Regions from separate parts of the Thalassospira sp. MIT121401 genome, predicted to be linked through region 2. Evidence: predicted binding sites of a transcription regulator. Region 2 holds the regulator's gene; the other holds the start of a gene.
The links. The regulator PhoB, encoded in region 2, activates phosphate uptake and scavenging genes when phosphate is short. The targets are predictions, from matches to a motif close to TNTCATAAAACTGTCA.

Region 1: SIB88_RS06915 (inorganic phosphate transporter) is a predicted target of PhoB. The motif match lies at 3,077-3,092, and genes of this name have one in related genera.

The regions. Positions count from the first base shown of each region.
Region 1 covers NZ_CP138926.1:1,539,991-1,555,181, forward strand. Annotated here, with positions in the region: gene SIB88_RS06910 (AsmA family protein) at 1-2,993, shown strand, start outside; gene SIB88_RS06915 (inorganic phosphate transporter) at 3,165-4,691, shown strand; gene SIB88_RS06920 (VUT family protein) at 4,925-5,470, shown strand; gene queA (tRNA preQ1(34) S-adenosylmethionine ribosyltransferase-isomerase QueA) at 5,562-6,614, shown strand; gene tgt (tRNA guanosine(34) transglycosylase Tgt) at 6,621-7,763, shown strand; gene queF (preQ(1) synthase) at 7,774-8,241, shown strand; gene SIB88_RS06940 (RNA polymerase sigma factor) at 8,454-8,978, shown strand; gene SIB88_RS06945 (FecR family protein) at 9,073-10,131, shown strand; gene SIB88_RS06950 (TonB-dependent siderophore receptor) at 10,377-12,809, shown strand; gene queG (tRNA epoxyqueuosine(34) reductase QueG) at 12,927-14,081, shown strand; gene SIB88_RS06960 (phosphodiesterase) at 14,082-14,867, opposite strand; gene SIB88_RS06965 (ribbon-helix-helix domain-containing protein) at 14,943-15,191, shown strand, end outside.
Region 2 covers NZ_CP138926.1:931,845-947,035, forward strand. Annotated here, with positions in the region: gene pyc (pyruvate carboxylase) at 1-109, shown strand, start outside; gene SIB88_RS04145 (FAD-linked oxidase C-terminal domain-containing protein) at 125-1,609, shown strand; gene glcE (glycolate oxidase subunit GlcE) at 1,725-2,975, shown strand; gene glcF (glycolate oxidase subunit GlcF) at 2,975-4,300, shown strand; gene SIB88_RS04160 (hypothetical protein) at 4,462-4,764, opposite strand; gene SIB88_RS04165 (PstS family phosphate ABC transporter substrate-binding protein) at 5,176-6,207, shown strand; gene pstC (phosphate ABC transporter permease subunit PstC) at 6,342-7,721, shown strand; gene pstA (phosphate ABC transporter permease PstA) at 7,774-9,063, shown strand; gene pstB (phosphate ABC transporter ATP-binding protein PstB) at 9,065-9,868, shown strand; gene phoU (phosphate signaling complex protein PhoU) at 9,891-10,613, shown strand; gene phoB (phosphate regulon transcriptional regulator PhoB) at 10,631-11,329, shown strand; gene SIB88_RS04195 (cation:proton antiporter) at 11,445-13,514, opposite strand; gene SIB88_RS04200 (calcium/sodium antiporter) at 13,814-14,776, shown strand; gene SIB88_RS04205 (SDR family oxidoreductase) at 14,824-15,191, shown strand, end outside.

The DNA of each region.
Region 1 (15,191 bases), 610 kb from region 2:
GTATCGAGGGTCTGACGGTTGGTGTGTCGGCCGACAGTCTGAATGGTCCGCTCGAAGGGGAAGGGTACGTTTTCTATCGCGGTATCCCGCTGACATTTGGCTTTAATGTCGGTCAGATCAGTCAGGTTGCGCCGTTCCCGATCAGCCTGAAAGTCGGCATCGACAAGGTTGACGGTGGTGTCACCGTTGCCGGGCGCGTCGATCTTTCAACCGACAGTCCCGGCTTTGATGGTCAGATTGACGGTGATTTCAAGGACCTTCGCGAGGCGGCCCTGCGTATTGCCGGTGATGGTGCGGAAATCCCCGATATTGCGGCAAAGCCGCTTGATCTTGGTGGTCACATCACCGCGAATGCAAAGTCGGTCACGTTAAATGATCTGTCGATCCGCTTTGGCGAGACCCGTGGTTCGGGCGCCATTGCCATTGATCAGGAACCCAGCATGCGTGCCGATGTCGCATTGCGGTTCAACCAGCTTGACCTTGATAGCATTCTGGTTCTTGCCGATATGGGTGACGGGGCCGGGGCAGCTTCGGGTTCGTCACCGACAGATACCGCAACTTCGGGCAATGACGGTGCAACCGATGGCGGCGCGCAATCCATCCCGTCGCAAAGTTCGGTTAAAAAGGGCGACAGTGCAAATGCACCGATTATTCCGGCTGATCTGACAGCCGCGATCGATTTTGAAGTCGAGACCCTTATTTACAATCAGACCCCGGTTCACAATGCGCGGGTCAATGCCGCGATTGCCAACAGCAAGGTCACCCTGAACGAGGTTTCAGCGGGCCTTCCGGGCGGGACCGACTTTGCCGTATTCGGCAGCATTTCCGGCGAAAAGCCCAAACTGTCTGCGGCGCTGAGCTATGAAATGGCATCGGAAAATATCCGGGCGGTGATCCGTTGGCTGGGTGTTGATGTTGACGGTGTTCGTGCAGACAGGCTGCGCCGGTTTTCGCTGACTGGCGGGATCAAGGGAACGCCCGATCAGTTGAACATTTCCGATCTTGATCTTCGGATTGATGATACCGCCATTCGTGGTGCGGTTGTTGCCAATCTTGGCGGGTCGGGGCTGCCGGCACTTGGTATCGGCTTGAAGCTCGACCGGATCAATCTTGATCAGTATGTCGCAACCGCCCAGACCGGTGGCGATGCATCCGCAACGACGTCGGGCAGCGCGGGCAATGGCACCGCAACCGGGACGTCCGCCGCCGGCGGGACTGCGAACGGTGCTTCAAACGCGACCGCGGCCAAGGAAGACATGGTCAAGGTCATCAAGGACGCATTGGCGCCGCTTGATGGGCTGGCGGCAAATTACCGGCTGGCTGCCGATGAAATCATTTCGTCGGGTGTTGCGGTGCGCGGCATCATGATTGATGGCAGCATCAAGGGGCGCGATATCACCCTTGGCAATTTTGCCGTTTCAGATGCCGCAGGGCTGAGTGCATCGGCAAAGGGTACCTTTAATGGCAGTGCCGACATCCCGGCTTTTGAAAATCTGTCTGTCCGGGTAACCGCAAAGACACTGGAACCGCTTGTCAAGCTTACGGGCATTACGCTTCCGGCACCGGCAAGCAGCTATAAAAGCATTCAGGCAAATCTTGGCCTGAATGGTCCGATTACCGGTCCGACCCTTAAGCTTGATGTGTCCAACCCGCTTATGCAGGTGGCGCTTGATGGTGTGGTGTCGCAGATGCTGGGTGCCAATCCGGGACTGGATGGCAAACTGGCGGTGCAGGCATCCAGTCTGAACCGCGCGCTTGATCTTGTTGCGCCCGCCTATACGCCATCAGGCAATCTTGGCCGACTGGCCGTTTCCAGCACGGTCAAGGGCAATGCGCAAAATGTTACGCTTGATGATCTGAAGCTTGTGCTTGGTGCGTTCGAAACCGCGGGTAAGGTGACCTTTGATGGCAGCCAGGCACAGCCGAAACTGACTGTCGCACTTTCTGGTGGCAAACTGGTCGTCGATCCGTTCGTGCCAGCCCAGAAGCGCGCGGGTCTTATGCCCGGTATTGGCAGTGGTCCGCGCAAGGCCGCGTTCAATCTGCCGGCAAGCATGACCGCAACAAGGGTTGATGCGCGTGATGGTACGCCGTGGGATGATACCGTCATTGACGTATCGGCATTGCGATCGATTGATGCCAATATCGCCATTGCGCTTGATCAGCTTGATTTCGATACCTACAGCCTTGTGAACCCGGATCTGAAGGCAACCCTGGTTCAGGGACTTCTGACGATCTCGAACTTCAAGGGACTGTTGGGGGATGGTGATCTTGGCATCAACGGGACGTTTGATGCACGCAACACGGATGTGCCGCAACTTGCCCTGAAGGGGGATCTTGATGGTGCGCGGATCGAAAGGCTGACGCCGATCAAGGTTGCCAATGATACGATTATTGGCGGTGCGAACCTTAAATTCGATGTTACGGCATCGGGCAATACGTCACGCCGTCTGGTTTCGGCCCTGAACGGCACGGCCAATCTGGTTTTGACCGAAGTCCGGTTCAGCAATGCGTCAAAACGGTCGAGTGATCCGAAGCTCAATATCGAAGCCCTGTTGCGTCAGGGGCCGCAGGCAATGGTCGTCGAAGGGGTTGGCAACAACGATCTGCTGCAATCGCTTGAAGGTGACATCACCATCACCAAGGGCATTGCCAAGACCACCCGTGTCGAAGCGCTTTCGCGTGTCGGGACGGCGGATGCCGATGCGACGCTTGATCTTCCGAAATGGGTGATGGATACGACCGCAGATTTCGATTTTTCCAAGAAGATCGAAGAACTGCCGCCGTTTAGCGTTTATGCCAAAGGCAAGATCGATGATCCGGTCATTACCGGACGCATGGACAAGGTTGCGGTCAAGGTTCTGGATAACATCCTTGATAAGGCACTTGGCGGAAGCAGCTCTGGTAACAGTGATACCGGATCAGGTGGCAATTCGCCCGAAGATGCGGCAAAGGGCCTTTTGAAAGGGCTTTTGAATCAGTTTGGTCGCTAGGCGTCCGGCATCGTGATGACACAGAAAACGGCCCTGTATTGCGGGGCCGTTTTTCGTTTGTCCTCAGACGGTTGTTCGTATGTTGTAATATAACGGCAAAAAAACCTTAACAAACGGGCTCGGCTTCGACATGATCCGCGCGTCGATTCCCTTTTGTGGTAACGGTTGATTATGTCGGTTAAAAAAACTGCTCTGGATAAGGACCTCAAGTGGCAAAAGCGCATGGATGCCGGGATGGGCGCAACTGCGTCGATCAGTGCAAAACTTGGTCTTGCCATTGTTTTCCTGCTTGCCTGTAGTGCGTTTGTCGCCTTTCACATGGGCGGACTGCCGCAAAGTGGCTTCCTGATCGCCGCTGCTGTGATCGGCGGTTACATGGCGCTCAATATCGGTGCCAATGATGTTGCCAACAATGTCGGTCCTGCAGTCGGCTCGAAAGCACTGACCATGGTTGGCGCGCTGTTGATTGCCGCCGTGTTCGAAGCCGCAGGTGCGATCATTGCCGGTGGCGACGTTGTCGGGACCATCAAGAACGGCATTATCGATCCAAACCAGATGCCTGATGCACAGACCTTTGTCTGGGCGATGATGGCGGCGCTTTTGGCTGCTGCCCTTTGGCTGAACCTGGCGACCTGGCTCGGGGCGCCGGTATCAACCACGCATTCGATCGTTGGCGGTGTGATGGGTGCCGGCATGGCTGCCGTCGGGCTTGGTGCTGTCAACTGGCCGACCATGGGCACCATTGCTGCCAGCTGGGTGATTTCCCCGGTTTTGGGTGGTCTGATTGCCGCGGGCTTCTTGGCCTTTATCAAATTCCGCATCATCTATACCGAAGACCGCGTTGCGGCCGCACGCAAATGGGTTCCGATCCTCGTGGGCGTGATGGTTTCGGCATTCTCGATGTATCTGATGATGAAGGGTGTGAAGAAAATCTGGAAGGCCGATACCCCGGTTGTGATTGCCATTGGTATCGCCGCATTCTTCATTACTGTCATTCCGGTTCGCAAGGCCGTGATTCGTGCATCGGCATCGATGACCGGACGGCGCAAGGAAATTGCATCGCTGTTCCGTATTCCGCTTGTTGTGTCGGCAGCTCTTTTGTCCTTTGCCCACGGTTCTAACGACGTTGCCAACGCGATTGGCCCGCTTGCAGCCATCGTATCGGGTGTGGATAGCGGTGAAATCGTGACCAAGGCCCCGATCCCGATCTGGGTTATGGTGATTGGTGCGCTTGGTATTTCGGCTGGTCTGATCCTGTTTGGTCCGAAACTGATCAAAACCGTTGGCTCCAAAATCACCAAACTTGATCCGATCCGTGCCTATACGGTTGCGCTTTCGGCGGCATTGACCGTGATTGTGGCCTCGGCACTCGGTCTTCCTGTCAGCTCGACCCACATTGCGGTCGGCGCGGTGTTTGGTGTCGGTTTCCTGCGTGAAAGCCTGTCGCATCGTCGTCGTCAGGTAGCACCGCCGATGCTGGTAGACGCGCCGGAAGGCGAACAGTCCGACGAACATCTCGAAGCATTGCGTCAGATTGATCCGAACGAAGCAGAACGGGCCGAGAAGAAACTGCGCAAGCGTCTTCTGGTGCGCCGTCGCTATGCGGTGACGATTGCAACGGCCTGGGTGGTGACGGTTCCGGCCGGTGCCTTCCTTGGGGCGCTGCTGTTCTTCACCATTCGCGGTATCATGCTGTAATTGCAATAAAAATAAAGTTTCGCGGCACGGCGTCCCACTTTCCCCGGGGCGACTTGCAGCGATCTGCAGCGGCGGTCAGGGTAACCTGGCCGCCGTTTTTCCTTGACCATACGGGGGGCTGGGCGTAAACAGCGCCCCAACCAAAGTTATCCGAACCCGGTCTTGATCGTCGCCCAGTAAGGTGGGCCGCGAGATTTGCTATGCGTGGGTTCACCTTTTTGAAGGACGAAAAGATGAAAGCGATCATTTTCGGCATTCTGGCAATGGCGGCGACTGTTGTTGCGTCGAACATTCTGGTCGAATACCCGCTTCCGGGCGTGTTGGCGGATTGGCTGACCTATGGCGCCTTTACCTATCCGGTAGCGTTTCTGGTAACCGATCTGACCAACCGTGCACGCGGTGCAGGGGCCGCACGTATTGTTGTGCTGGCGGGCTTTGCCCTGGCTGTTGTGTTGTCGCTGATCCTTGCTGACACGCGGATCGCCATCGCGTCCGGTACTGCTTTCCTGATTGCCCAGATGCTTGATGTCACCATCTTTGACAAACTGCGTCAGGCAACCTGGTGGAAAGCACCGCTCGTTTCATCTGGCATCGGTTCGGCTGTTGATACGGCATTGTTCTTTTCGATCGCCTTTGCCGGGACCGGTCTTCCGTGGGATACCTGGGCACTGGGTGATTTCACTGCCAAGGTGATCATGGCGCTGACTTGTCTTGCGCCGTTCCGTCTGTTGATGGCGGTGGTAACGCCGCGCCTGAATGCGGAACCGGCACAGGGCTGATATGACGCGCCAAGCCTTGTGGTTTTGAACGAAGGGGCGCATAAAACGCCCCTTCAATTGTTTGTCCAATCAACCGGAATAATCCCGATCCATGAAAGTCGATCTGTTCGATTTCGAATTGCCGCGCGAACGCATTGCCGAACATCCGGCAAATCCGCGTGATGCTGCACGCATGCTTGATCTGTCTGCTGGCGGAATGACCGACCGTATCGTGCGCGAACTGCCCGATATTTTGCGCCCGGGTGATTTGCTTATTTCCAATGATACCCGCGTGATCCCGGCGCGCCTGTTTGGCAAGCGCGGAGACGCCAAGGTCGAAGTGACCCTGCACAAGCAGGAAGGACTGGCCGAATGGGTGGCGTTTGCAAAGCCGGCCAAAAAGCTTCGGATCGGGGAAACCTTCAAGGTCAATGACGAATTCGAAGCCGAAGTGCTTGATAAGAAGGATGGCGGCGAGGTTACGCTGAAATTCAACCGTTCGGGTGCTGATCTGATTGCGGCACTTGAAAAATACGGTGTCATGCCGCTGCCGCCCTATATCCGTCGCGAAGCCGGCGGCAACGATCAGGACAAATCCGATTATCAGACGATCTTTGCCCAGAAAGACGGCGCGGTGGCAGCCCCGACAGCAGGGCTGCATTTTACCCCGGAACTTTTGGCCAATCTGGATGCGCGCGGGATCAATCGCCGCACCATAACCCTGCATGTCGGGGCGGGCACGTTCCTTCCGGTCAAGGTTGATGATACCGATGACCATAAAATGCATGCGGAATGGGGATCGATCAGCAAGGAAATCGCTGATCTGATCAACGAAACGCGCGCCAAAGGCGGGCGGGTTGTTGCGGTGGGTACGACGTCGCTGCGGCTGCTTGAAAGTGCGGCGCGCGAAGATGGTGTGGTTGAACCGTTCGAAGCGGAAACCGACATCTTTATCACGCCTGGTTACAAGTTCCGCGCGGTCGACATGCTTTTGACCAACTTCCATCTGCCGCGTTCGACCCTGTTCATGCTGGTTTCGGCCTTTGCCGGGTTTGAACGCATGAAGGCCGCCTATAATCACGCGATCGAAAACGAGTACCGTTTTTATTCTTATGGCGATTGCAGTCTGCTTGAATGCGCCAGTAAAATTGATGCACGGACATAAATTGTCATGACCGAATTTCGCTATGAATTGCTTGCCCAGGATGGCAAGGCCCGTTTGGGGCGCATCCACACCGCGCACGGCGTTATTGATACGCCGACTTTCATGCCGGTGGGGACTGCCGCCACGGTTAAGGGCATGTTGCCGGAAAACGTCGCGGATACAGGGGCGCAAATCCTTTTGGGTAATACGTACCATTTGATGTTGCGTCCTGGTGCGGAACGCATTGCGCGTCTTGGTGGTTTGCACAAATTTATGAACTGGGACAAACCGATCCTGACTGACAGTGGCGGGTATCAGGTCATGTCGCTGGCAAAATTGCGCAAGATCACTGAAGAAGGTGTCACCTTTAAAAGCCACATTGACGGGCGCAAGTTTAACCTGACGCCGGAACGTTCGATGGAAATCCAGCATTTGCTGGGCTCGACCATCACCATGGCCTTTGACGAATGCACGCCGTTCCCAGCAACCGAGCAGCAGGCCCGCGAAAGCATGCAGATGTCGATGCGTTGGGCCAAGCGTTCCAAGGATGCCTTTGTCGAACGCGAAGGCTATGCGCTTTATGGCATTCAGCAGGGCAGCGTTTTTGAAAACCTGCGTCGTGAAAGTTCAGAAAAGCTGGCCGAGCTTGATCTTCCGGGCCATTCGGTTGGTGGTCTTGCGGTTGGCGAAGGCCAGAAGATCATGTTCGATACGCTTGATTTCTGCGTCGATATGTTGCCAGCCAACAAGCCGCGCTACCTGATGGGGGTCGGCAAGCCGTCTGACCTTGTTGGTGCGGTGATGCGCGGGATTGATCAGTTTGATTGTGTTCTTCCGACCCGTTCGGGCCGCAATGCGCAGGCCTTTACTCATCGCGGGACCTTGAACCTTAAGAATGGCCGTCATCGCGATGATGATCGTCCGCTTGATGATCAGTGCAATTGTCCGGCTTGTACAAAATATTCGCGGGCCTATCTGCATCATCTGATCAAGGCGGGTGAAATTCTGGGTGCGGTTCTGCTGACCTGGCATAACCTTGCCTATTATCAGGATTTGATGCGCGGCATGCGCGAAGCCATTGCCGAAGGCCGGATGGAGGCATTTGCGCGCGATTTCCATGCCGGACAGGAAGGCGGGGATATCGATCCCGTGCCGATCATCGAAGATTAAGGAGGCTGTCATGGCCGATCAGACCATTTACGACAATCTGACCATGCTGGGCGGTGACACGGTACAACCGGCATCCCCAGACGAAGCCGTTCTTGAACGTGTTCAGAACCCGCAGGCCGGAACCGATTACTGTGTGCGCTTTGTCGCACCGGAATTCACATCCCTTTGCCCGATCACCGGGCAGCCCGATTTTGCCCATTTGGTAATCGACTATGTGCCGGGTGACTGGTTGGTCGAAAGCAAGTCACTGAAGCTGTTTCTGACGTCGTTCCGTAATCATGGTTCATTCCATGAAGATTGCACGATCAAGGTTGGCAAACGCATTGTTGAAACGCTTGATCCGAAATGGCTGCGTATCGGAGGATACTGGTATCCGCGCGGTGGTATTCCGATTGATGTGTTTTATCAAACCGGTGCCGCACCCGAAGGTGTGTGGATCCCGGAGCAGGGCGTTGCCCCGTATCGCGGGCGCGGATAGTCTGGCGCATCGGTCTGAATTGGCAGGCTGATGATAAAGAATTCAAAGGGCTGCCTTGTTTCGCAAGGCGGCCTTTTTCGTGCGATTTTGGAGGGGGCATGATTAGTTGTTGATAATTATTCGCATTGTCATTTTCAATTGATCCTGCTAAGTCAGAAGCCGGGCAGGGGAACCTGCCGGGTTTGTGTTACTGGCTTGGTTGGAAAACGGCGATGGCGCGCCAAAGCGCATCAGTCCTTATTGCGAGTTTTCAGGAAAACTATGAACAGCTTTTGCGGTTTCTGACCCGAAAGCTGAATGGTGATTCCGAACGTGCCGCCGATGTTGCCCAGGACACCTTTGTTCGCCTTGCCAGAACGCCAGATACTGACGACGAAATCGACAATCCCCGGGCCTATATCTATCGCGTGGCCGGGAACCTTGCGATTGATCAGATCAGAAGTGACCGCCGCCAATCCGCCCATCATGACGGCGCAGATGGTGCGTCGGAGATCAGTGATCCCGAACCCGGCCCGGAAAGAATTTATCTGTCACGTGAACAGGTCAAACTGCTTGATCAGGCATTGAAACAGTTGCCGGAAAATGCCCGTGCAGCATTGCTGATGTTCCGGGTAGAAGGATTGTCCCATACCGAGATTGCCGAGAAACTTGGTGTTTCCAACAGCATGGTCGCGAAATATATTGGTCGCGCCTTAAAGCATTGCCGTGATGCGCTTTTGGCAGGGGGCGAAAAATAATGTCAAAAAAAATGGCATCATTTGTTCTGCTCACTCGTCTTAATAACAGGAACAGCCGTTTATCAAAGGCGGCACAGGATCGGGGACGGTTACTTTGAATTCGGGTGCATCCGCACATCAGCAGCCAGCTCTGCAAGGCTATGACAATGACATGGTCGCATTAAGCGATCAGGCCATTGACTGGCTTGTGCGTCTGCAATCCGATGATGCGACGGATCATGATCGTCAGGCATTTGCCAAATGGTCCGCCCAAAGTGATGCGCATATGCGCGCAGTCCGTGATGCAGAGGCGCTGTTTGGGGCGGTGGATCAAACGCAAACCGCGCAGGACTGGACGGGGCACGTCGCGCCATTGTCACCAAATGCAGCAAAGCCAAATAGCCCAGCACGAACAAAACAGCGTCCGGCAGCCCGTTCGGTTGCAAGGTTTGGCACACGGCGGTTTGCCCTGACGGCTGCATCGCTTTGTGCGTTTGTTTTGATGATTGTGACCGGGGCTGGCATGCAAAGCGATATCTGGGCACGCTGGAATGCACAATACAGCACTGATATCGGGGGGGCCAAAACCGTCAATCTGCCGGACGGTACGGTGGCCCACATGAATACGGCGTCGGCCTTTTCCATTGATTTCTCTGACGGGGTGCGACGGGTTGATCTGGCCGCGGGCGAGGTGATCTTTGATGTGGCCAAGGATGCGCAACATCCCTTTATCGTTTCCGCCCAGGGGGGCGAAGCCATGGCCGTTGGTACCGTCTATGGCGTTCGCATCAAAGATGATCATGTGAATGTAACGGTGCGCGAAGGTATCGTTGAAGTCAGTACCGGTGTCGGAAGCAGCATACGCCTTTTGGCCGGGGATCGCGCCGTTTATCAGAATGGTCGCGGCCCGCAGGCAGATGGAACCGTTGACCTGGCAGCGTATGGAAGCTGGCAACGCGGCAAGCTGATCTTTAACAACCGTCCCTTGGGCGATGTGATTGATGAAGTTCAGCGCTATAAGGCCGAACGCATCGTCATTGCCCGTGATGCGGTCCATAACTTGAAAGTTACCGGTGTATTTGACATTGCCGATCTTGATGCATTGCTTGATACGCTGGAACAGGCAATGAATGCCCGGGTTGTCAGGTTGCCGCTTTTGACGGTGATCTACTAAATCCTGTTCCCGGCTGGCCGATTTTCGGGCCTTTTCCAATAAAATCGAAAAAAATTGAAAAATCCGGTGCAAATCGCGTTGGGTCAGATCGTCTTAAGGTCAAAAGCGAATGATTTCGGTTCTTATAATCATTCGCAAACAGGGGAATGACCGGAAGACTTATGATGAATTCAACAAATATGATGGCGCAGGCCGCAGTCAGTCAAAAAGCTGCGCAGCGGAGTGGGACTTTACGTAATGGATGGATGCGCCGTCTGGCTGCAACCACGGTGATCTCGGGGATCACGGCAACGTGCCCGATCGTCGCACACGCAACCGAACAGCAAACACCGGTATCGATTGATGCTGAAGTCGCGCAGTCGACTGTCGTACGCCTTGATATCCCGGCACAGGAACTTGACCGTGCGCTGACCAGTTTTGCCGATCAGGCCAACCTGAAGCTGCTTTTCCCGTCCCAGGGACTGAACGGGCTGCAAGCCCCGGAACTTAAGGGTGAGATGACTGTTGATGCGGCTCTTGATCGTCTTCTGAGCGGAACGGGTCATTTTTGGCGCTACACCGATGGTGGCACGATTACAATTGAGCCGCTTTCCGAAACTGGCGAAAACGTCACCGACGCCATCCGGATTGAGGCAAACAGTGTCGGCGAAAAGGCGGATGGCCCTGTTGACGGATATATCGCCACCCAATCACTGGCCGCGACCAAGATCGGGACACCGATCCTTGAAACATCACAAAGCATCACGGTTGTGACGCAGGATCAGATGGAAGATCAGGGTTCGCAAACCATCATGCAGGCCATGCGCTATACCCCCGGTGCCTTTACCGGACAGGTCGGGGCGTCAAACCGCTATGATTATGTGATCCTGCGCGGGCTGGTCGACCGGTCGATTGATAATATTTATCTTGATGGCCTGAAAACCATGGGCGATGACTCGACTTATAGCTCGATGCAGATCGACCCGTATTTTGTTGAACGCGCAGACGTTGTCAGAGGCCCGGCTTCTGTCCTGTACGGACGCAGTTCACCGGGGGGGATCGTCGCGCTTTCAAGCAAAAAACCGCAGTTCGAGCAGCAGGGCGAGATTGAGGTTTCCTATGGCAACCGCAATCAACGCGGTATCGGTTTTGATCTTACCGGTCCGCTTGATGACGCCGGAAAGCTTGCCTTTCGCGTGACGGGCAAGGCGGACGCGGCCGACACCCAATATACCGGTACCGAAGAAGAACGTTACGCGATTGCACCTTCGCTGACGGCGAACTTCACGGATGATACCCGTGTTACCCTGATGGCATATCTGCAAAAGGATCCCGAAGGCGGAACCCATAACGGTCTGCCCTCAGAGGGCACCTTGTTCCCGCGCAATGGCAAATACATCTCGACCGGATTTTTTGATGGTGACCCGTCGCTCGAAGCGTTCGAAAGAACCCAGAACATGGTCGGATATCAGTTCGAACATGATTTTGATGACAATCTGACGGCGCGCCAGAACTTCCGTTTTCTTGATGCATCGGTCCATATCGATCAGATCTATCAGACCGGTTGGGATGGATCGTCTGATAACCTGAACCGGCGCTATGGCGGTGGTGACGAAGACATGCGCGCCTATGCCGTCGACAACCAGCTTCAGGCCGAATTTGCGACAGCGGATATCGACCATACCGTTCTGGGGGGATTTGATTATCAGCATCGCCGCGTTGAAAATGCCTGGCAGTTCCCAAGTGCATCCAGCATCAATGCCTTTAACCCGGTATATGGAAACACGGGTGTGACCATTGGCGCGCCAACAAACAGTAAAGTGCAGACGCTTGAACAAGCCGGTCTTTATATTGAAGACCAGTTGGAATACGAAAAATGGCGCTTTTCCCTTGGTTTGCGCCAGGATTGGGTCGAGACCACCAAGCATGACCGTCTGACACAGAAAAACACCAGCGAAGACCGTCAGAAGCTCACCAAGCGGGCAGGGGTGCTTTATCTGTTTGATAATGGTGTCGCGCCGTATGTCAGCTATTCCGAATCTTTTAATCCAAGCCTTTATTCCGATGTCGCGGGCAATCCGATCGAACCGTCAGAAGGCACGCAGTATGAGGCGGGTGTGAAATACCAGCCCGAGAACGGCAACCTTCTTTTGAGTGCGGCGGCCTTCTATCTCGAACAGGATAATGTCGCGATTTACGACTCATCGACCTATGCCTATGATCCGGTCGGCAAGATCGTCAGTCAGGGGCTTGAGCTTGAAGCACGTGCGAACCTGAACGAAAACCTGAGTGTGATGGCGTCTTATACCTATACCGACGCGGCCTATGACGCGCCGGGCGATACCAAGGACGGCAAACAGCCGATGCAGGTGCCTGAACATATGGCATCACTTTGGGGCAACTATTCGTTCTATTCCGGGGCGTTGAATGGCCTTTCCATTGGTGCCGGTGCACGGTTTGTCGGTGAAATGGCAGCCAATGAAACCAACACCATAACGGTTCCGGATTACACGATCTTTGACCTGTCGCTGAACTATGACATGGCCAATGTCGGTCTTGAAAACACCGATCTTCGGGTGAATGTGAACAACCTGCTTGACGAAGAATATGTCGCGTCATGTTTGATCACGTCGTCATCGGACAACTGTTACTATGGCGAGGAACGCTCGATCCTTGCAACCGTGCGATATCGGTTCTGATCAGCACTACTTTCCAATCAAGGGCCGCAGCATCGTGCTGCGGCCTTTTGCGTTTCAGGCAGATGATTATATAAGGCAGCAGAGAGAGGCCCAAACAAGACAAGCCCGACTGATGCCATGACCACCAAGACGCGCAAGAACATCACCTTTGACATGCTTGAGGTCAAAGCCCGTGAAATCGGCTTTGATGTCTGTGGGGTGGCGCGTCCGGAAATTGACCCGCGCAATCAGCAGCGTCTGGATGAATTTGTTGCCGCGGGTGAATACGGGTCGATGGCCTGGATGAATGATCCCGAACGTCTGCCGCGCCGGCGCGACCCGGAAATGCTGTGGCCGGATGTCAAATCGGTGATTGTTCTGGGCAGCAATTATGGCCCGGCCGAAAATCCGATGGCGCTGCTTGATCACCCGGACCGGGCGATGATTTCAGTTTATGCCCGCAACAAGGATTACCACGACCTGATCAAGAAACGCCTGAAACAGTTGGCCCGCTGGCTGGTTGAACAATCCGGTGGAACAGAACAGGTCAAAGTGTTTGTTGATACCGCCCCTGTCCTTGAAAAGCCGCTCGGCCAGTCATCAGGGATTGGCTGGCAGGGCAAGCATACCAATCTGGTATCGCGGGAATTTGGCAGCTGGCTGTTTCTGGGCGAGGTCTTTACCACCATCGAATTTGCACAGGCAGAACCGGAAATCGATCATTGCGGGTCATGTTCGAAATGTCTTTCGGCCTGTCCGACCAATGCCTTTCCGGCGCCTTACAAGCTTGATGCGCGCAAATGCATTTCCTATTTGACGATCGAACATGACGGGCCGATCCCGGGTGAATTCCGAACGGCAATGGGCAATCGTATCTATGGCTGTGATGATTGTCTGGCGGCCTGTCCCTGGAACAAGTTTGCCAGCCGTACCGAAGAACTTGCCTTTATCCCGCGTGCCGAACTGACCGCACCGCGACTGGCGGATTTTCTTGATCTTGATGATGCGTCATTTCGGGCATTCTTTACCGGGTCACCGATCAAGCGCATCGGACGGGCAAAGTTTTTGCGCAACGTTCTGATTGCCGCAGGCAACAGCTGCTCAGAACGGCTGATCCCGAAAATTACAGCCTTGCTTGCCGATGAAAGTGCGCTGATCCGTGCCAGTGCCGTTTGGGCGCTTTCGCGTTTGATGAGCAAAGCGGCATTTGATGCCCTGAAGGCTGAACATTATGACACTGAACAAAGCCCGATTGTGCGCGACGAATGGGATTTGGTGCCGGTCGCGGCCTGATTACAAATCCATATCGAATTTCACAAAATCAAAGTGATAGCGAAGTCCGCCCTTGGGATCGGTAAAGCCGATGCCATAGCCCGGGCCAAGCGGGTTGCGATCTTCGAGCTCTTCTTCCTTTTCATGGCGGAAATCAAGAGGCTCCCCGCATTGGGTGCTGTTGGCCAGAACAAATGGCACACCAAGCCAGGTTCCGGTTGCCGGCCGGTGAAGATGGCCAAAGAACAGATGTTTGATCTGTCGGTTTGCCTGAACGATTTCGCCAAGTTCATGTTCAGCATCAAGCCGGATGGTATCCATGAAAGGCAGACCCATTTCAAAGGGCGGATGATGCATGAACAGGAAAGTCGGTGTATCGCGATGGGCGGCAAGTTCGTCACGCAACCATGCAAGACGACGATCACATAACGTGCCGTGATGATGATCGGGAACGATGCTGTCCATCATCACAAAGCGAACCCCGCCAATTGTTTGACCGAAATTGACAAAGCCGTTGGCATCAATCTCGGTGGTCGGGAACGCATCGCGGAATGCTTCGCGGATATCATGATTACCCGGAATGACCAGATAGGGAATGGCAAGTTCGGACAGGATATCAACAGCATGTTCATACTGTTCGGGTGTACCGCGATGGGTGATATCCCCGGTAATTACACAAATTTCCGCATCACGGTGCAGTGCATTGACTTCGCCAATAACCTTGCGCAGCGTTGCCGCAGCATCGGGCTTACGCGACATGTCATTGCGCGACAGAATATGAAGATCGGAAAGATGTATGAATTTCATGACGATGCCCTATCATGATCAAAAGCATTTGAAATCATGTTCGTTTTTCCCAGACATGAAAAGATATAAACGCCGATGGATGACAGCGTTCGTAAAAGATCAGTGACAATTGCCGGGCACAGAACCAGCTTTTCGCTTGAAGATGCGTTCTGGCAGGAACTGGTCGGTATTGCCGAACGCCGCAACGTGACCCTGGCGGAGCTTGTTGTCGAAATTGATTCCGATCGCGACGGTAATCTTTCAAGTGCGCTTCGCCTTTATGTGTTGCGTGACCTTCAAAACCGCCTTGCCAGCCAAACGTCAAATCAGACGACTGGCCAAACG
Region 2 (15,191 bases):
AATGGAAACCGCAGTTCACGCGGAAAAGGACGGTATCGTGGCCAAAATCCACGCACCGGCCGGTACACAGGTCGACAGCAAGGATTTGCTGGTCGAATTGAAGGAGTAACTACCGATGCTTAGGATGCCTGAGCCGAACCAGAACACACTTGCGCGTCGCAAGGACATTATTGCGGCCATGCGTGACATTGTTCCCGCAACCGGCGGCGTAATCGTCGATGAGGATCAGCTCAGGCCCTATGAATGTGACGGGTTGATGGCTTATCGCCAGCTCCCGATGATTGTGGTCCTGCCCGAAAATACCGGGCAGGTCGCAGCCATTCTTAAATATTGTCACGAAAACAAGGTGCGCATTGTCCCGCGCGGGGCCGGTACCGGACTTTCCGGCGGGGCTTTGCCGATGGCTGATGCCATCACGATTTCGATGATGAAGTTCAACCGCGTTCTTGAAATTGACTGGAACAACCGGGCGGCTGTTGTGCAGCCCGGTGTCACCAATCTGGGGATTACCCGCGCGGTCGAACATAAGGGGTTCTATTACGCGCCGGACCCGTCCAGCCAGATTGCCTGTTCGATTGGCGGCAATATCGCCGAAAATTCCGGCGGCGTGCATTGCCTGAAATACGGTTTGACGACCAATAATGTGTTGGGCGTTGAAATGGTCACGATCGAAGGCGAAATCCTGCGCGTCGGCGGCAAGGGCCTGGATCAGGCGGGATATGACCTGCTTGGTCTGATCACCGGATCCGAAGGGTTGCTTGGCATCGTAACCGAGGTCACGGTTCGTATTTTGCGTAAACCCGAAACGGCACGCGCGCTGTTGCTTGGGTTCAATTCATCGGAAGAAGGCGGTAAATGCGTGGCCGCCATCATTGCCGCCGGCATCATTCCGGGCGGCCTTGAGATGATGGATGCCCCGGCGATCAAGGCGACCGAGGATTTCGTCCATGCGGGATATCCGCTGGATGTGGAGGCATTGCTTCTGGTCGAGCTGGATGGACCCCAGGTCGAAGTTGATTACCTGATTGATCGGGTTGGCAAGATCGCGACCGATTGTGGCGCGATCTATTCACGAATTTCCGAGAATGAGGAAGAAAGGCTTCTGTTCTGGTCGGGGCGCAAGAACGCATTTCCGGCCATCGGGCGCATTTCCCCCGATTATATGTGTATGGACGGCACAATCCCCCGCGGCCGTCTGGCCGAAGTCCTGACCGGGATGCAGGAATTGTCCAAGCGACACGGCCTTGGCGTTGCCAACGTCTTTCATGCCGGTGATGGCAATTTGCATCCGCTAATCATGTTTGATGCCAACAAGGCCGGCGATCTTGAAAAGGCCGAGGCATTCGGTGCCGACATCCTGAAACTGTGTGTCGAGGTTGGCGGCGTGCTGTCTGGCGAACATGGCATCGGCGTCGAAAAACGTGATCTGATGGGCGAAATGTTCACCCAAGACGACATGATGCATCAGGAACGGATCAAGATGGCCTTTGACGAGGATCAGCTTCTTAATCCGGGCAAGGTATTCCCGACCTTGCATGGCTGTGGCGAGCTCAAGACACTTCATGCCAAGGCCGTCGCCGACAAATTCCCGGATATCCCGCGCTTCTAGGTCGGAATTCAAACAAGACCGTCGATCATAAGACGCAACAATAAAGCCAAATATCAGCATGTCGTTTCCCGCAAATCCGGCATGTCTGGTTCAGGAGAGGAAAAGAGAGACCGCCATGGCGGAAATTTTGACACCCACCACCCCGGAACAACTGCGCGATGCCGTTGGCTGGGCGCTTGGTTCCCGGACCCCGCTTGAAATCATCGGATCAGGATCAAAACGCGCGTTTGGACATGCCGTAAAGACCAATGCGGTGCTTGATTGTTCGAAATTGTCCGGAATTCTGTTTTATGAGCCCGAAGAATTGGTGATATCGGCCCATGCCGGGACGCCATTGGCCGATATCAAGGCTGCTTTGGCTGAAAAGAACCAACAATTCCATTTTGAACCCGGAAACTTTCCGGAACTTCTTGGCAGCGGGAACGCGCCGGATGCCGGAACGATCGGCGGCCTTGTTGCCTGTAACCTTGCCGGGCCGCGCCGGATCAAGGTCGGGTCGGCCCGTGATCATCTTTTGGGGTTCCAGGCAGTGTCAGGCCGTGCCGAAGATTTCAAATCGGGTGGCCGGGTGATGAAAAACGTCACCGGTTTTGATTTGTCCAAACTGATGTCGGGATCTTTCGGAACGCTTGGTGTCATGCATACCGTGACCTTGAAGGTCATGCCCTGTGACGAACAGTCGGCAACCGTGATCGTTGCCTGTGATGATCCGAAAAAGGCAGGCAAGGCAATGACTGCCGCGATGGGGAGCGAGAACGAAGTTTCCGGCGCGGCCTGGATTTCGGCGGCTGATATTGCCGGGCTTGAAATTCCGGTGGCTTCTGAATTCGGGTCGGGGCTTGTTGTCTTGCGGGTCGAAGGACCAAAGCCATCCGTCGCCTGGCGGGCCGAGGCGCTTTGCAAGGCATTGGCATCTTTTGGTGAAACCCATGAACTGGCTGACAGCTACAGCCACCGTGTCTGGCAATATGTTGCCGATGTAAGACCGTTTGTGGAAACGTCAGGGACGGCAAGCCTTTTGTGGCGGGTGTCGGTTCCACCGGCAATCGGCGGTGATGTGTGCGCGCAGTTGCAAGATGTCACGGGCGGTCGGGCAATGATGGATTGGGCCGGTGGTTTGATCTGGTTGGCGCTTGATGATGCCGACGCGATGGCAAACCGGATTCGCGAGATTGCAGAAATGGCAGGCGGGCAGGCCAATCTGGTCCGGGCCCCTGAAAGGATGCGTGAAACAGTGCCGGTGTTCCATCCAGAAAGTCCTGCACTTGCGCGCATCAATGCCAAGATCAAAGCAAACTTTGATCCGGAAGGCATCCTTAATCCGGGACGACTGATGCCCGGCACCCAGATTGCGGAGGGCGCGTAATGCAGACGAATTTCAGCACCGCCCAACTTGAAAATCCGATGTTTGCCGAAAGCGAACAGATTTTGCGCAAATGCGTGCATTGCGGCTTTTGCACTGCGACCTGCCCGACTTTTGTAACGTTGGGGGATGAGCTCGACAGTCCGCGTGGGCGTATTTATCTGATCAAGGACATGCTGGAAAATGACAAGCCGGCAACGGATCGGGTTGTAAAACATCTGGACCGTTGTCTGTCATGTCTGTCCTGTACCAGCACCTGTCCGTCGGGTGTGGACTACATGCATTTGATCGACAACGCGCGGGCCTACATCGAAGAAACCTATGAACGTCCGCTTGGCGATCGTCTGTTGCGCAAACTGCTTGCGTTTGTCGTGCCCAACCCGACCCTGTTCCGGTTGTCGATGATCGGGGCAAAAATGGCGGCACCTTTTGCGCGCCTGATGCCGGGGCGTCTTAAGGGCATGGTGAAAATGGGCGCGCGCCACATGGCCCCGCCGAGCTGGGTGGACAAACCGCAAATCATTCCGGCCATCGGTCCGCGCAAGGGACGGGTGGCAATTTTGACGGGATGTGCCCAGCAGGTTCTTGAAACGGAAATCAACGAATCGACGGTTCGTCTATTGACCCGGCTTGGGATCGAAGTTGTGGTCGCCAAGGGTGCGGGCTGTTGCGGGTCGCTTGTCCATCACATGGGCAAGGAAGAAAAATCCCACCATCAGGCCAAAGGCAATATTGATGCCTGGTGTGCCGAAATCGACGGCGAGGGGCTTGATGCCATTGTCATTACGGCATCTGGTTGCGGCACCACGGTAAAGGATTACGGGCATATGTTGCGCAATGATGCTGCCTATGCGCAAAAGGCCGCCACGGTGTCTGCCTTGGCCAAGGATATCACCGAATATCTTGCCGGGCTTGATATCGAAGACAATGTGTTTGCCAACGCCACACATGGTGGTCCGCGCGTTGCCTATCATTCCGCCTGTTCGATGCAGCATGGCCAAAAGATCACCCGACCGCCACGCGATCTTTTGAAAATGGCCGGGTATGAGGTGCTTGAAATTGCCGAAGGCCATTTGTGCTGTGGCTCGGCCGGTGTCTATAACCTGTTGCAGCCCGAAATTGCGGGCAAACTCCAGGAACGCAAACGCGGCAATATTCGTGCGACCCAACCTGATCTGGTGGCAACGGGCAATATTGGCTGCATGGTTCAGATTGAAACCGACGACCTTAAGGTCATTCATACTGTGCAGCTGCTTGACTGGGCGGCGGGTGGCCCGGTGCCCGAAAAGCTGCGCGACCGGATTGGCGAAGCAAGCCTGGCGTCCTGACCCCGGTCCGGATGCTACGGGGAAAACTTCCCTGGGCCAGCACTATAAGAAGGCGAAATATAAAAAGACGGCGGGGAATCCCGCCGTCTTTTTTTGTACTTAAGGATCGTCATGCGCGATCACGAACTGGTCAATTGGCGTGTGGGTCGGTTAATGCCGGCTCAGGATTCTTCCTTGCCCAAAAGGCTTTGTGCGATGCCTTCGGCGGCTGATCCTTCGTTGCCGTCTTCGGCATATGCCGCCGTCTTGTCGCGAATCCACTGTATTGCGGCGGCATCGTCAATTTCGACCTTTTGCGCGACAAGCGCCAGAATCGCCTCGATCGCCAGAACGTGGGATGCCACGTTATTTACTGCGACATGCAGATCATCGATATGCCGGGATGCTGCTTCGGACATTTCGCCGAGTTCCCCTGACAGTTTCTGGATCAGTTCCTGAATCTCGTCGATCGATGCGTTGCTCATGTCGTTCTCCTGATGATGCCGCCCGGTCGTGCGGGTGGCGTTTTGCTGTCCCTGATGCACAGTTGCGTGGATTGCCTGTCATGTAAAGAGGGCGCCGGGATTATTCCTGAACCGTGTGGCCGCATCTTTGCCCGATCAGCTGGAACCATCAAATGTGACAGTTTTTGTTACAGTGTGTCGCCAATTGGCCCGCCAAGGCAGAAAACCGGTCGGATTTGACGTGATTTCTGCCGGGCCGTGATTCTTTTATATCATTGATATTTATCGATAAATCACGGCGTTTTTACTGCTCTGATACGTTGTCACATAACGTTAACAAAAGCGACACAATACCGTAAGCACCCAGCGTTAGAGTCCGCCTCGCAGATCGTTGCACCGTTCCGAAGTGGAACAACCATTGGGGAATATACCATGAAGAAGACTCTTGCTGTTGCGGCGCTGATGAGCGTTGCCTTTGCTGGCGCTGCCCAGGCACGTGACCAGATTCGTATCGTTGGTTCGTCCACCGTTTTCCCGTTTGCAACCGCAGTTGCAGAAGAATTCGGTAAAACCACCTCGTTCAAAACCCCGGTTATTGAATCGACCGGTTCTGGCGGTGGTTTGAAGCTGTTCTGTGCAGGTGTTGGCGAACAGCACCCGGACATCACCAACGCTTCGCGTCGCATCAAGAAGTCCGAAGTTGAAACTTGTGCAAAGAACGGCATCTCCGAAGTTACCGAAGTTAAAGTCGGTTACGACGGTATCGTTCTGTCGAACTCGAACGAAGCACCTGAAATCGATCTGACCAAAGAACAGATCTTCCTGGCGCTTGCCAAAACCGTTCCGTCCAAAGACGGCAAGTCGCTTGTAGACAACTTCTACAGCACCTGGTCGGAAATCGATCCGAGCCTGCCGGACGTTAAAATCGAAGTTCTCGGCCCGCCGCCGACCTCCGGTACCCGTGATGCCTTCACCGAGCTGGTACTCGAAGAAGCTTGCGATGCCTTCCCGGCGATTGCTGCTCTGAAAGACAGCAACAAAGACCAGCACAAAGCAGTTTGCGCCGGCGTTCGTGAAGACGGTGCCTATGTTGAAGCTGGTGAGAACGACAACCTGATCGTTCAGAAGCTTGAAGCAAACCACGATGCGCTTGGCATCTTCGGTTTCTCCTTCCTCGACCAGAATGGCGACAAGCTTCAGGGTTCGAAAATCGAAGGCGTTTCGCCGACCTTCGAAGCCATCTCGGCTGGTGACTATCCGGTTTCGCGTTCGCTTTACTTCTACGTAAAGAACGCACACGTCGGCACCATCCCGGGTATGAAAGAATACCTCGCAGAATTCACCTCTGACAAAGCATTCGGTGACGAAGGTTACCTTGCTGACCGCGGTCTGATCCCGATGGATGCCGCCGAGCGTGAAGCTGTACGCAACGCTGCGATGAACCTTTCGCCGCTGAGCATGTAACGCGATCTTTCAACCGATGGCGGCTAATGCTGCCATCGGTTTCTTTGTTTCCAGGCTTGATTAATTTATTGTTTTTGTCCTATTGGCCTCTCATCTGATTACTACAGGCTCACCTGGCAAACGGATTTAACGTAATGTCCCTGTCTTTCCTGTTGCTCGCGGTTGCTGCACTTTGTGCATTGTCCTTCTATTTCGGGCGCCAGCGGGCCGTTGCCCTTTCGGGTGGACGCTACAGCAATCTTCATTCTCTTCCGGCTCATTACGGGACATATGTTGCCCTGTGGTGCGGCCTTCCTGCTTTGCTGTTGCTGTTCGTCTGGCACACGTTCCAGGGATCGGTCATCGAAGCGATGATCATTGCCGATCTGCCTGCAGAAATCACATCAGACAGCGGTCAGCTGTCGCTCGCACTCAACAGCATTTCGTTGATTGCGGCGGGGAATGGTCAGCATCTGACTGTTTCACCCGAAGTTGTCGATGCCGGTCGCCGTCTTGCGAATTTGCAATCGATTGCCAACGCAGCACTGATTGTCGTGATGCTGTGTGGTGCGGTTATCGGGGTTTCGCTTTCCTATCGCAAAATTTCGCCGGAACTGCGCGCACGTAACAATGTCGAACGCATTTCGCGCTGGGTGATGATTGCCTGTTCGGCGATTGCAATCCTGTCGACGGTCGGAATTGTGTTTTCGCTTCTGTTTGAAGCACTGCACTTCTTTAGCAAGATCAACCCGCTTGAATTCCTGTTCGGTCTGGAATGGAGCCCGCAGACGGCCATTCGCGCCGACCAGGTCGCATCCGAAGGCGCATTCGGTGCCATTCCGCTGTTTGTCGGTACGCTTCTGATTACCGTGATTGCAATGTGTGTTGCAGTTCCGGTCGGTTTGTTCTCGGCCATTTATATGGGGGAATACGCATCCCCGAAATTCCGTGCGGTTGCCAAACCGGCACTGGAAATTCTGGCTGGTGTGCCGACCGTTGTTTACGGCTTTTTCGCAGCCCTTACGGTTGCGCCGTTCCTGCGTAACAATGGTGCGATCCTTGGTCTTGATGTCAGTTCGGAAAGCGCGCTGGCGGCGGGGCTTGTCATGGGGGTCATGATCATCCCGTTCGTATCGTCGCTTTCGGATGATGTGATGTCACAGGTGCCCAAATCGCTGCGTGACGGGTCGTATGGTTTGGGCGCAACCAAATCCGAAACCATCCGCCACGTGATTTTCCCGGCGGCTTTGCCCGGGATTGTCGGTGCGGTTCTTCTGGCTGTGTCGCGCGCAATTGGTGAAACGATGATTGTGGTGATGGCCGCAGGTCTTGCTGCCAACATGACGGTCAACCCGCTTCAGGCCGTGACGACTGTGACTGTGCAGATTGTTACTCTTCTGGTCGGCGACCAGGAATTTGACAGTGCAAAAACCCTCTCAGCCTTTGCGTTGGGGCTGGTTCTTTTCCTTGTCACCTTGGGCTTGAACGTATTTGCCCTTAAGGTAGTTCAGAAGTATCGCGAGAAATATGACTGATATGGCATCCCTTATGGAAGACAGAGCCGCAGCAAAGGTGATTTCGGACAAAATGCACAAGCCCGTAGACTGGGACAGCCCGAAGATCGCACGTAACATCAAAAAGCGTTACGCAGCTGAGCGTCGTTTTAAAATCTATGGACTAAGCGCGATCGGTGTTGCGCTTCTGGCCTTGTTTGTTCTGGGCTTCTCTATTGTCTCCAAAGGCTATAGCGCATTCTTCCAGACCTACATTCAGCTTGAAGTTCACTTTGATCCGGCGGAAATCGATCCGGACAGGACGGGTGATCCGGCCGTTATCGGCAAGGCCAACTTTGACGGCCTGATCAAGCAGTCCCTGCGTGAACGGTTCCCCGAAGTAACCAGCCGCCGCGATCGCCGTGATCTGTATGGCATCGTGTCAGGTGGTGCGTCCTATGATCTGCGTGAACGGGTTATGGAAAACCCGAACCTGATCGGGCAGACTCGCAAGATCTGGCTGATTTCCGGTGATGATTTCGACATGCTCAACAAAGGCTATATCGATGCCGAAGTTGATGAAAGCAGCCGTCGTCTCAATGACCAGGAAATCGGATGGTACAATGCGCTGGTCGAAGACGGTGCGGTCGAAAAGCAGTTCCATGCCCGCTTCTTTACCAGTGGTGACTCCCGCGAGCCGGAACTTGCCGGTATCTGGGGGGCGGCTGTCGGGTCATTCTATACCCTGCTTGTGACCTTGGCCCTGTCCTTCCCGATCGGGGTTCTTGCGGCGGTCTATCTTGAGGAATTCGCACCGAAGAACCGGTTCACGACAATTGTCGAAGTCAATATCAACAACCTTGCTGCTGTGCCGTCGATTGTGTTCGGTCTGCTTGGTCTGGAGGTCTATCTCAATGTCATGCATCTGCCGCGTTCGGCCCCGGTTGTCGGTGGCTTGACGCTCGCACTCATGACCTTGCCGACCATCATCATTGCGTCGCGTGCAGCGATCAAGGCGGTTCCGCCGTCAATCCGCCAGGCGGCCCTTGGTCTTGGTGCCTCGCCGGTTCAGACCGTAACCCACCATGTGCTGCCGCTGGCGATGCCGGGCATTCTGACCGGGACGATCATTGGGATGGCACAGGCACTTGGTGAAACGGCACCGCTTTTGATGATCGGCATGGTTGCCTTCATCGTTGATATCCCGGGTGGTGCACTTGATCCGGCAACGGTTCTGCCGGTCCAGATCTATCTTTGGGCAGACAGCCCGGAACGTGCCTTTGTCGAGAAAACCTCGGCAGCGATTATGGTGTTGCTGGCCTTCCTGATCCTGATGAATGGACTGGCTGTGTATCTGCGCAAAAAATTTGAACGGAAGTGGTAAAATGGCTGCTGTATCCCAGAGCGCAATGACGGCAGAGCCGTCGGTCGCAAGCCCGAAAATGACGGCACGTGACCTTAATCTTTTCTATAGCGACAACCAGGCGCTGTTCGATGTCAATCTGGATATCGTCGAACGTCAGGTTACCGCTTTGATCGGCCCGTCGGGTTGTGGCAAGTCGACCTTCCTGCGGTGCATGAACCGCATGAATGACACGATTGATGGTGTGACCATCAATGGCAAGGTGACCCTTGATGGCCGCGATATCTATGACAAGCGGATCGACGTTGTTCAGTTGCGCGCGCGTATCGGGATGGTGTTCCAGAAACCGAACCCGTTCCCGAAATCGATCTATGACAACGTGGCCTATGGCCCGCGTATTCATGGGCTGGTCAATTCGCGTGACGAACTTGATGAAATTGTCATGACCTCGCTTGAGCGTGCCGGTCTTCTCAAGGAAGTAAAAGATCGCCTGCAATCGCCCGCTACCGGTCTTTCGGGTGGTCAGCAGCAGCGTCTTTGCATCGCACGTGCGGTCGCGGTCAGTCCGGAAGTCATTTTGATGGACGAGCCGTGCTCGGCACTTGATCCGATCGCAACGGCAAAGGTCGAAGAGCTGATTGACGAACTGCGTTCGAACTACACGATCGTGATCGTGACGCACTCCATGCAGCAGGCTGCGCGTGTATCGCAGCGGACCGCATTTTTCCACCTTGGCAAGCTGGTAGAAGTTGGTGAAACCGATCAGATCTTCACCAACCCGAAAGACGACCGCACCAAGGGTTACATTACCGGTCGCTTTGGTTAAGCGATACGAGGAGAACGCATAAATGGCTGACGACAAAACACATATCGTGAGTTCGTTCGACGAGGAACTGACCCGTCTGAACAACATCATCTCGCAGATGGGCGGGCTTGCAGAAAGTCAGCTGATCTCTGCGATCCGCTCTATTGTAAAGCGTGACTCGGAACTGGCTGAAAAAGTCATTCTTTCAGACCATCGTATCGATGTTCTTGAACAGGAAGTGCAGGACTTTGCGGTCCGTCTTCTGGCCCTGCGCCAGCCGATGGCTGATGACCTGCGTCAGGTCGTGACGGCGCTTAAGCTGTCCAATGATCTTGAGCGTATTGGTGATTTGGCCAAGAACATTGCCAAACGTGCCCAGGTCCTGAACCAGATCCCGCCGATCCGTCCGGTTCAGGTGATCCCGAACATGGGCAAGCTGGCCCAGGAAATCATCAAGGATGTTCTCGACGCCTATATCGAAGGTGACGCCGAAAAGGCGGAACGCGTCTGGGCGCGCGATCAGGAAGTCGATGACATGTACAATTCGCTGTTCCGCGAATTGCTGACCTACATGATGGAAGATCCGCGCAACATTACGGCATCGACCCACATGCTGTTCATCGCCAAGAACATCGAACGTATTGGCGATCATGCCACCAACATCGCCGAAACGATCTATTACCGGATCAAGGGCGAAGACCTGCCGGCAATCGACCGGCCAAAAAATGATGCAGCGAACTTTGCTGTTGTCGAACCGAATGAGTGACACTGGAGCATAGGAAGATGGACCCAACGGTTCTTATCGTCGAGGACGAAGCTGCAATCGTAACCATGTTGCGCTACAACCTCGAACGTGAGGGGATGCAGGTTGTCGAAGCCGGTGACGGTGACGAAGCGTTGAAAATTCTTGCTGAAACGCATGTTGATCTTGTCCTTCTGGACTGGATGTTGCCGGTCATGTCGGGGATTGAGGTTTGCCGTCAGATCCGCCGCAAGCCCGAAAGCCGGGATTTGCCGGTCATCATGGTGACTGCGCGCGGCGAAGAAGGGGATCGCATTCGCGGGCTTGATACCGGTGCTGATGACTATGTCACCAAACCGTTCGCGATTGGCGAATTGCTGGCACGTATTCGCGCACTTCTGCGCCGATCCGGTCCGGCGCAACCACAAGGGCAGTTGGTCTATTCCGATATCGAAATGGATCTTGCCGCCCATCGCGTCAGCCGCAATGGCAAGGCCATCCACCTTGGTCCGACCGAATTTCGTCTTCTGCGCTACTTCCTTGAACATCCGGGGCGTGTTTTCTCCCGCGAGCAGCTTTTGAATGCTGTTTGGGGACCGAACATTTATGTCGAAACCCGTACAGTTGATGTGCATATCCGCCGCCTGCGCAAGGCCCTGAATGATGTCAAAGGTACCCGCGACATCATCCGGACGGTTCGGGCGGCCGGCTATGCGCTGGACTCGGAAACTGCGGCCTGATTGATCCGGCCACAAGGCCGGGCTGCTGGCTGGCTGGTTGGATGGCTCGTCGGAAAAATCCTGACAATCAGATCAAACAAAACCCCCGTTGCCACAGGCAGCGGGGGTTTTGCATTTAGCTGTCTTTAGTTTTGCCGCGTGTGGTGCGGCCTGACCGGGATGTAGCCAGTTTGTCTGATGACGCTGTCTTTGTCGCCGGTTTGCGGGGCGCTGCTTTTTTGGCCGGTGTGGTTTTGCCCGACGTTGTTTTGCCCGACGTTGTTTTGGTTGCGGCGGGTTTTGTCGCAACCTTGCGCGCGGTTGTTTTCTTTGGCGTGGCACGCGACGCAGGTTTCTTTGCCGTCGGTTTGGGTTTTGCGGTTTGCGCAGCCGTGCCGGATGCCTTTGTTGTTTTCGCGGTCGCCGGGGACGCAGATGCCGCAGATGGTGTTGTCGCTGGTGCGACGTCTGATGCCGGTGCTGTTTGTGCCGGTTCCGGGGCTTTTTTACGCTGGGTCCTTGGCGCCAGTTCGTTCATCAACAGCATGTCGGCGCGCCGGAACTTGGCGATTTCGGCATCAATGTCTTCTTGTGGCACGTCACAGGCCGACAGCACATGATCCGAAAGCCGAAGGCCGGTTTCCAGTACTTCGGGAATTGCCGCATCGGCCCCGCTGCGCGATAGCGGGCCAATATGGGTGATGTCCTGGGCGCGGGCAAAGATCTTGAGATGCGGATAATGCTGACGTAGAAGCGCAACGGTCTTTTCGGTTGCATGCGGGTTACCCATGGCAACAACCGCAATGCGCGCTTCATCGGTGTGGGCGGCGCGGAATGTTTCCGGGCGCGATCCATCGGCAAAGAATACGGGAAGTCCCTCTGCACGGCCGCGCGAAACCTGTTGGGCATCACTGTCGAGAACAATGAACGGAATATCGCGGGTTTTCAAAAGACGCGCCAGAACCCGGCCAACACGCCCGCTGCCGATGACCAGAACATGCTGGTGGATGCCTTCGGTTTCATCCGAGATCGGGCCAAGCTGGTCGTCTTCCTTGGGATGCAGCTTTTCCTCGATCCGGTGGCCAAGATTGATTAGGGTCGGTGTTAATGCCATCGACAAGGCAACCACCGGGATCAGCATCGCAGCAAGATCGCGCGGAATTGCACCATTCTGGGCCGCCAGTGCAAACATGACGAATGCAAATTCACCGCCTGCTGCCAGGCTCATCGCAACACGAAGGGCCGAACCCCGTTCGAACCGGATCGCCAAGGACAAGACAAACAGAACGGCCGTCTTGATGACAAGCAATGCAATCAGCCACAGCAGCACACTGCCAAACTGTTCATAGACAACATTGGCATTGACCGACATCCCGACCGACATAAAGAACAGCGACAGGAAAACGCCACGGAATGGCGCGATATCGGCTTCGATCTGATGACGGAATTCGGTTTCGGCCAGCATTACACCGGCAATGAACGCGCCAAGTGCCATCGAAAGTCCGGAAACCTCGGTCAGGGTGCTGGCGGCAAGAACAACGAACAGGGTGCCAATCGCAAACAGTTCCGGGTTTTTAAGCGACGCGATATACCGAAACAGATGCGGCAAAAGATATCGTCCTGCGACCAGAAGCAGGGCGACAGAACCGAAGCCAAGAAGAATACTGATCCACGGGCTGGTTTCGGTGCCGGCATTGCCCGCCGCCTGAACCATGATCAGGAACGGACCAACCGCCACGTCCTGGACCAGAAGGATTGCAAGGGCGGCCCGCCCGAAACGGGTATTGAGCTGTCGGTCATCGGACAACTGTTTCAGGATGATCGCGGTTGATGACAGGGCAAGCGCACCGGCAATAACAAGGGATGCTGCCAATGGCAGATCAAGTAGCGCCAGAACGCCCATGATCGCAGCCATTGAAACCAGGATCTGCAACAGGCCGAGTGCGGCAAACCGCCCGCCAATGACGCGCAATCGTTCGCGCGACAGTTCAAGCCCGATCATGAACAGCAGAAAGACAACCCCCAGTTCGGCAACTGTGGAAATGTCTTCGCGTTCGGTAATCAGTCCAAACCCGAATGGCCCGATGCAAAATCCGCCGATCAGAAAACCGATAATCGAATTGGCGCGCAAACGATGCGCGATGGGTACTGCAACCACAGCCGCAGCAAGGATCAGGAACAGCTCGAACAGAACGCTGTGATGCATGGTCAGAATCGATCCGGCAAAGCAGATAAATATTTGAAAACAACGAGATGATCAGGATAGCGGAATTGAACGGTATCGTCCTGTGGAAATTTGACGATGCCAACGCAATTAACCCGTACCGGTTTGATCTGTTTCAAGGCTTGTCTTGTTGGTTTGACCTAATGCGCCGGGCGGGGAATTCAATTGTGTGCTGTGAAAATTGTCATGCCCTGATGACTTGCCAATCCCGGTGCCAGATGCCATGTTCCGCGGGCCTGATCAGGTCCATATAATTGACACCCAATAAGAGCAAACGCGTCTTGGAACAGCTTATCCCCTATCTTCAGATTATCGCCGGTCTTGTCCTGTTGACGGCTGGTGGCGAATTTATCGTGCGTGGTGCCGTTGGATTGGCTCTTTTGCTTGGGGTGTCAAAAGTCATTGTCGGTTTGACGATCGTTGCGGCCGGGACATCGGCGCCGGAATTTGTCGTGTCATTGAACGCATCGCTCAAAGGAACGGCCGATATTGCGATGGGCAATGTGGTCGGATCCAATATTGCCAATATCCTGCTGATCCTCGGTGCGGTTGCGGTGCTTAAACCGGTTGCGGCAGGACGCATCACGGTTGTTCGCGATGGCGGGACCATGCTGCTGGGCACCGTTTTGTTCATCGCACTTTGCATGTTCGGGGCGATTGACCGGTGGGCCGGGGCCTTGATGCTGTGTGTGTTGGCGGCTATCTGGTATTTCACCTACAAGCATGACAAAAACATGCCCAGCGAAGCCAGCCATCTGCATGAAGAAGAAGTTGATGAAGTCGGCGAGGTGCCCAAAGGCTGGGCCAAGCCGCTTGTGGCGACCCTGATCGGGATTGTCGCACTGATGTTCGGGGCGGAATGGCTTGTTGACGGTGGCGTTGCCGTTGCCCGGCAGTTCGGTGTTTCCGAGGCCGTTATCGGATTGACGCTCGTTGCGTTCGGAACGTCATTGCCCGAACTTGCGGCATCTGTGGTCGCAGCATTCCGTGGTCATTCAGATGTTGCACTTGGCAACGTGCTGGGTTCGAACCTTTTGAACCTTCTGGTGATTATTGGCGGGGTGTCGCTTATTGCGCCAATTCCGGTGCCGGAACAGATTTTGAATTCCGATTTGTGGATCATGCTGGCGGTAACCGTCGGGTTGCTTGCTGTTGCCTATGCGTTTCGCAAAATTTCGCGCATTACCGGAAGTGCATTTGTGATTGCCTATTTTGTCTATGTCTTCCAACTTGTAGCAGCCTGAAAACCGGCTTGGTTGAATTGACAGACGCATAAAGGGATCCGCAGAAAATGACTGCACAGGTGCCCAAAACCGTTTTGATTACAGGTGCAGCTAAACGCATCGGTCGGGCCCTGTCGCTTGATCTGGCGCGAAATGGCTATGACGTCGCACTTCACTGTCATCATTCGCGCAAGGATGCCGAAAGCCTGGCCGAGGAAATCCGTGCATTTGGCCGACGCGCCTGTGTGATTTCCGCCGATCTCGCCAGCGAAGAAGACACCCACCGGATTGTGCGCGAAGCACAGGCGGCCTTGGGGCCGATTGCGGTTCTGATCAATAATGCGTCGACATTTGAGTATGATGACATTCAATCGGCCACCCGCGAAAGCTGGGACCTTCATATGGAGGCCAATCTGCGGGCGCCGTTTGTTCTGTC